Symmachiella dynata: one gene and its partner. The main gene of each other region encodes a partner of the protein of the gene in region 2 in a complex. Links are inferred from orthologs where the notes say so. Each region holds a gene or a part of one and is shown on either strand. Other genes may lie near its edges.

What was found.
Region 1: the proteins of hisF (region 2) and hisH are in contact, whole or in part, in a crystal structure (PDB 6RU0), measured with the Thermotoga maritima proteins. The link is inferred for Symmachiella dynata from one-to-one orthologs. Residues at the interface, in WP_004080486.1 of Thermotoga maritima: Met1, Leu2, Ala3, Arg5, Ser40, Glu41, Asp45, Glu46, Ala70, Glu71, Ile73, Asp74, Ile75, Pro76, Phe77, Asp98, Lys99, Ser122, Gln123, Glu161, Thr195, Leu196, Asn247, Arg249, Glu251; in WP_004080484.1 of Thermotoga maritima: Asn15, Arg18, Arg22, Arg117, Leu118, Pro119, His120, Met121, Gly122, Trp123, Asn124, Asn134, Gly135, Tyr136, Tyr138, Val140, Tyr158, Glu180, Lys181, Ser182, Ser183, Lys184, Ile185.

What each region holds. Positions count from the first base shown.
Region 1 is NZ_CP036276.1:4,559,643-4,563,034, reverse strand. Bases 517-3,295 are described here. They hold hisH (imidazole glycerol phosphate synthase subunit HisH), read left to right. Parts: upstream 517-1,492; coding sequence 1,493-2,098; downstream 2,099-3,295. Other genes in these bases: Mal52_RS17210 (DUF4291 domain-containing protein), read right to left, coding at 3,087-3,295; hisA (1-(5-phosphoribosyl)-5-[(5-phosphoribosylamino)methylideneamino]imidazole-4-carboxamide isomerase), read left to right, coding at 2,158-2,898; Mal52_RS17225 (DUF1571 domain-containing protein), read left to right, coding at 517-997. Also shown: more of Mal52_RS17225, read left to right, coding at 1-516; more of Mal52_RS17210, read right to left, coding at 3,296-3,392. UniProt on the Escherichia coli protein: IGPS catalyzes the conversion of PRFAR and glutamine to IGP, AICAR and glutamate. The HisH subunit catalyzes the hydrolysis of glutamine to glutamate and ammonia as part of the synthesis of IGP and AICAR.
Region 2 is NZ_CP036276.1:1,776,904-1,780,384, reverse strand. Bases 157-3,024 are described here. They hold hisF (imidazole glycerol phosphate synthase subunit HisF), read right to left. Parts: upstream 2,050-3,024; coding sequence 1,264-2,049; downstream 157-1,263. Other genes in these bases: Mal52_RS06845 (TolB family protein), read right to left, coding at 2,256-3,024; Mal52_RS06855 (type IV pilus twitching motility protein PilT), read right to left, coding at 157-1,025. Outside these bases: more of Mal52_RS06855, read right to left, coding at 1-156; more of Mal52_RS06845, read right to left, coding at 3,025-3,481.

The DNA of each region.
Region 1 (3,392 bases), 2.8 Mb from region 2 along the record:
ACGCCACCACGCCCTGCCTGCGGGCGCGACCCGTCCTAACTTTTTGGCTGTGCTGATCACCTGCTCCGCCATTGGAGTTCTGGTTCTCAATTTTCAATTGGAACCGGCCCGCGCCGTCTCCCGTAACACGGCAGCAAGGCCAGTGATCTCACAAATCGCGCCGCGTGCCGCCTCACCGGAATCAGCCGGAGATACCTCAGCCGAAAACGGCGACTCTACCGGCGAACAAGAGAACAGCTCTGCGATGCTCGGCACGGTCTGCCGCGGACGCGTGGCCTTGTTGCTCAATATTGCGCTGCTGGAAGACGGCATTCGCATGTTGGAAAAACACCCCGGTTATACGGCGAACTTCCACAAACAGGAATGGTTGGACGAAGCCGAAGAACTCACCGAATTGCAGACCATCGAAATCAAAAACCGTCACAAACCGTTTAGCGTCTATATGCATTGGCTCAACGGCGATGCTGGTCGCGAAGTATTGTTCGTCGAAGGCCAACACGGCAACAAAATGGTTGTACATGCCGGCGGCAACGGGCTGAAAAGCAAGCTCACCTTGTCCATCGCCCCCGACAGTTCCATCGCCATGGGCGAATCCCGCCATCCGATCACGCAAGCCGGACTGCTGAACCTCGCCAAAACCATGGCCAAGTTTCGCCGCCGCGATTTGGCACACGGCGACAGCGTCGAATGCTGCATGGGGCAAGAACAACTGTTCAACGAACGTCCCTGTTACAGTTTCACGCTGAATTTCCAAGACGAAGAGATCGAAGCGGACTACCGCAAATCGGTGGTTCTCATCGACAAGGAATGGTCTATCCCCGTGCTCGTTCAAAACTTTGGATGGTACGACACCGAAGATGAAGAGATGGCTAAGCTGACCCCCGAACAGTTGGACGAAGAAACCTTCTTAGAATACTACGCCTTTTCGAATATTAATTTTGAGACCGAATTGCGGAGCGATGATTTCGAAAAGGACAGCCCCAAGTACCGCTTTTAAGGTGAGCGGTGAACCTTGGTTCGCCGTTTGTTGTCACTACAATTGAATTCGGTCGATCTACTGGTTGGCGGGCCCTCACCCCCGGCCCCTCTCCCAGAGCAATCAATTGCATCTACGAGATAAGTAATCAAGCAAGTGTTCGGATGGTATAGAGTTCGGGGTAGCCGCGATTGCGGCAGCAATCGGGGCGGGCGCAGCCCGCACGAAGCCGCAATTCCCGCGCTCTGAAACGAGCAAAATCTTATCGGCAGGGACAGCTGAAACTGCTGCTTCTTGTGCCTACGGCACACCGATTGCCGTTGGCAATCGCTGCCACCCGATGATTGGTTCCCCTTGTATAGATGCAATTTGTTGCAGAGGGAGAGGGGAGGAATTTGGCGAACGGCGAGTTTATGCTCGCCGTTTTTTCGTAGACCATTCCGTCTGATTTGATTTCTCAATCCACACGCCGCCGGTTCACTCGCCTTGCTGTCGGCATTCCGCTAAAATCCCGACATGATTACCATCGTAGACTACGGAATGGGCAACCTGCGGAGCGTGCAAAAGGCGTGTGAGCGCGTGGGGATTGATGCGCGCGTCTCATCGGACCGCGGCGAAATTGCTTTGGCGGAAAAACTGATTCTGCCGGGAGTCGGCGCTTTTCGCGATGCGATTGCCGAACTGCACAAACAGGAATTGGTCGAGCCGATTCTGGCCCACATTGCCGCCGACCGCCCTTTTCTGGGGATTTGCCTGGGACTGCAGATGCTGCTGGAGGTCAGCCACGAGGATGGCCGCTACGACGGATTGGCCGTCATCCCCGGCGAAGTGGTCCGCTTTCCCGATTTTGACGACCTCAAAGTTCCCCACATGGGATGGAATCGGCTGAAGGTCTCCGGCGAGCAGCCGCTGTTGGCGGGGATCCCCGACGATGCCTATTTCTACTTCGTGCACAGCTACTATGTCGCCCCGCAGGACAAATCGGTTGTGGCCGCCACGAGCGACTATGGGATCGACTTTGTCTCAATGATCGCACGGGGCAACATGTTCGCCACGCAATTCCACCCCGAGAAAAGTCAAAAGGTCGGATTGCGATTGCTGAAAAATTTCGCCGAACTCTAAACGCCCGCGTGGCCGCTTTGGTTTGGTACTCCTCGACTTGCTTTTGAAAATAATTGCTCATGGAATTGCTCCCCGCGATTGACCTGCGTGACGGAAAATGTGTCCGCCTGCGACAAGGTGATTACGACCAAGAAACGATCTTTGGCGATAATCCAGCCGAGATGGCTGCGCGTTGGGAAAGCGAAGGAGCCAGCCGGTTGCATCTGGTCGACTTGGACGGTGCCAAAGTCGGTCGGCCGGTGAACCTCGATGCCGTGCGGGCGATTGTCGAGCGGGTCAGTATTCCCTGCCAACTTGGCGGCGGGATCCGCGACGAAGCGTCGATCCAATTGTTGCTCGACGATGTCGGCATTCAGCGGGTGATTGTCGGCACACAGGCGCTGAAGCACCCCGACTGGTTTCGCGAAATGGCGGAAAAATATCCCGGTCGGCTGATTTTGGGCGTCGATGCCCGCGACGGCATGGTCGCCACCGAAGGCTGGCTGGAAGTTTCCAAAACTTCGGCCATCGAGCTAACACAACAATACGCCGGGCTAGACCTGGCAGCGGTGATTTACACCAACATCGCCAACGACGGCATGATGGCCGGCATCGATGACGGCACACTGCGGGACTTTGCCGAATTGGCAAAGACCGGCATCCCCGTCATTGCCTCGGGCGGCGTGACGACACTCAAAGACATCGAAGCTTTGCTAGAAGTCGAGCGACAACATCCCGGCTTAAACGGAGCGATCATCGGCCGCGCGCTGTACGAGGGAACAATTCAACTCCCCGAAGCCGTAGCCCTGGTCCAAAAATAAAGCTCCCCACAAACACAGGGGTGGCAGCGATTGCGAAGCAATCGGTGTGCTACAATCACAAGAAGCCGCAATTCGGTGCTCCTTGGTCTGTCAAACTCCCCTGTAAAATCACGCTGAAATCGCGGCTTCTTGCGGGCTGCGCCCGCCCCGATAGCGGAGCTATCGCGGCCACCCTGGGGATTTCTGTTCTATTCGTCGATCAGCATACCGATGCGCGATTGAATCTCACCCGGAACCGAATAGGGGAGTTCCGCGGGCAGTAAAGACTGCACTGATGCGGCATCGTTATTAGCGACTGCAGTTTCGAGTTTATGGGCCAACTCCGTGACATCGCTGATACGTTGAATCCATTCGTGGACATATTTCTCAATGGCAGCCTCGGACAGTCCAATTTGAATCGACCGATGTTCCAATCGTTCCAGCCGGATATCGCGTTCCGGATCCCACTGAATTCGCACGGGGGAATTTTCTTTGCGGAGAGTCCATTGTTCCTC
Region 2 (3,481 bases):
TCATGGTCGATGAAATATTTCAAACTGTCGTTGAAGGTCTGCATGCCTTCTTGACGGCCGATGATGATGGCATCGGGCAGCTTTTCATCCATCTCTTCGATCACCAATTTGCGAATTGTGGGATTCATGGTCATGATTTCCACAGTCGGGACTCGCTTGGGATTCTCGCGAATGGTCGGCAATAACTTCTGAGCGACGATCGCGTTGAGGTTGAACCCCATACTACTACGCAAGGCCGTATGCATGTCCTGTGGAAATAGATCCAAAATCCGGCCAATGGTACTGGGAGCGGTCGAGGCGTGGATGGTTCCAAAGACCAAGTGACCCGTTTCGGCCGCGTGCATAGCGGTCGAGAAAGTTTCCTTGTCCCGCATTTCGCCCACTAGCATGATGTCCGGATCTTGCCGGACAGCATGTTTCATGGCGATCTCAAAGTCCTTGACGTCGATCCCCACTTCGCGCTGGTTGATCAAACTTTTATTTTCCGTATACACAAATTCGATCGGGTCTTCGATCGTTAAAATGTGTTTGCGTTTCCGCTCGTTGATCCAGTCCAACATCGAGGCGATCGTCGTACTTTTGCCACTTCCCGTCACACCGGCCAGCAGCACCATGCCTTGGTCGTATTGACACAGCTTTTCCATAATCGGGGGCAGGTTCAAGCCCGCGAAGTTGGGAATAAACCGCTCGACTTTCCGCGAAACCATGCCCACATGACCCATTTGAATAAACAGGTTCACACGGAAACGCCAGTCTTCCCCTTCGTATTCCACGATATGGGCAAAGTCCGCACCGCCGTCGACGTCGAAAATCCGCTTGGCCCGATCGTCCATCATGGCGAAGCAGAGTTGCTCCATCTTCTCCTTCGTCAGAATGTCCATCTGCAATTCGCGGAGCGTTCCCTTGATCCGCAAGATCGGCGGCTTGCCCACCTTGAGGTGCAAGTCCGACCCCTCAAATTTGATCAACTGACGAAAAAGCTTATTGACTTCTAAATCGCCGGCAGGACCGGTGACCGAAGGCATCGCCGGATCTGATGAATCTGTGGTAGCTTCAGTAGCGGTCGCCATCAACTTTGCTCCGAATCAACTGCGAAATCACTCAAAAACACAACATCCCGCCGCACCTGCGCCCACGAAACCGGCAGGGCACACCGGGTCTTCATATTCTAACGTGCACAAGCGGCGATTCGCTAGCGCGAATTTCCCAGGACCACGATTTCTCGCCGACACGCAGCCTCAAATGGCAGCTCGCGATGCGATTCTAACCCGGCAAAACCGGATTGGGCCGCACAATAACACCACGTTCGGCCAAATAGGCCTTGGTTTCCGGAATCGAATATTCCCCATAGTGAAAGATACTGGCCGCCAATGCCGCATCTGCTTTGCCGTCGGTTACCGCACGAAAAAGATGTTCAGGACAACCCGCGCCCCCACTGGCAACAATCGGAATCTTCACTGCTTCAGCTACGGCTCGGGTGATCGGCAAGTCGTAGCCATCCTTGGTTCCGTCGGCATCCATCGACGTCAACACGATTTCCCCCGCCCCAAGCGCCTCGACTTCACGCGCCCATTCGACCGCCTGCAAGCCGGTTGGTACGCGTCCGCCGTTGATGAACACTTCCCAAAACTCCTCACCCTCCCGATCGACTCGCTTGGGATCAATGTTCACCACAATGCACTGGCTGCCGAATCGCCGAGCTGCTTGGCGAATGAATTCCGGATCTTTGACCGCCATGGAATTGATCGAAACTTTATCACATCCCGCATTGAGCAGCGTGCGAATGTCGTCCAAATTGCGAATTCCGCCGCCGACGGTCAACGGCATGAAAATCACCTCCGCAGTCCGCTGTACGATATCGACCAGAATATCGCGTTCCTCGTGGCTGGCGGTGATATCCAAAAACACCAACTCGTCGGCCCCCTCCTCTTCATACCGCGCCGCTACGGCAACAGGATCGCCCGCATCGCGCAGATTGACAAAGTTGGTCCCTTTGACCACGCGTCCGCCATGCACGTCGAGACAGGGAATAATCCGTTTGGCCAGCATAGCGTCACCGTGAAAACATCGAGAAAGGGATAGAGTGATTCTGATAGCTCAATCTAAACCACCCAGACCAACCCGTCAATCACCCGTGTCCACGATCAAATCGAACGTCCAGGGAGGGCGAGGCTCCCGCCGAGCCGCGCGAAACCAAGAGGCGTCAAAGCACGAATCAATAGAAGTCATCGCTAAACGCAACATCGCAACACATTTTAAGGGGTTTGCCTAGCGATCACTTTGCGGAACTCGCTTACGAGTTCATCAATCCCACCTTCGGGGAGCAATTTCTCCCGCTGGGGATTCTTCGCAAGATCCTGTTCGACGCGCCGCTGATCCGCGGGGCGGTCCAATCGTTGATAGGCCGCTTTTAGAAATAAGTCGCACCCCATTTTTGCCGTGTCGTGATCAGACTGTTCGCGAAGCGTTTCCCATTGGGGCACGAGCGCGCCCACCTGTTCAGCGGTCAGCCCTGCGACAAACTCAGTAGAGAACATCGGCACGAGCGATGTCACCGCGAGATGCTCCGGCAATAGCATCAGGGCACGGTCTTCGGCCGCGGGGCCATACTGTTCAAAATGGAACGTCTGTTGGACCAGCGGAGCTAAGGTGTTTGTGGCAAAGTCAGCATACTCCGCCGTCTTTTGACGCACCAGCAAGATTTGCGACAGCACGATCGCATCGGCCAGCCCGGCATTTTTGTGCGGAGCAGTTTCCAGAGCGGCGCGGAAAAACGTTTCGGCGTCAGCAGCGGCCTCTAGACTCAAGAAGACTTCGGCGATGTACAAATTGCGCAGCAAGCGCGGCATCGACGTCTGTTCCTCCAACCACTGATTTTGATCCGCCACCAGTTGCTGCTCTTCGGGCGTTGCTGTTGCAGAGATTTCAGCAGGGGGCGGGAAAAACGTGCGTTCAAAATCCGCCAACTTCGCCGCCGCCTCCTCGGTGCGGCCCAATTTGTCGAGACAGTAGTAATGAAAGAACGCAAAATTCTGTAGTCCAACAAACGGCCGAAACATCGAGTCCGATTCGGGCGGAATTTCAGGAGGAAGTTCCGCCGCCGCTTGTTCGTACCACTTCAGTGCTTCGTCATAATTTTTTTGCAACAGGTGATAGTGTCCCACCTGTGCTTTCTCAGCAGCATTGACCGTCATCCACTCGATGTCGCCAGTTTCAACATCAAAAATCGCTGCCGGATCGCCCTGTTGCAGTCCCCACCTGAGAAACTCTGTGAGCAACGAGCGATACGTCGGTGTGTACGTGAACCACACCGAAAGTTTTTCTTCGGTCGGCGACCAATGCGGAAACGTGACCCGCATGCCGGAAAAGACCGCATCGCCTGTTGCGCTTCCATTCCCGGGAGCAACATAGATCACATCGCGCGCCAACGGCTGAGGGAAAAACGCCATCGCCCAATAGCTGTCACCCAGCGTGCGTGAGA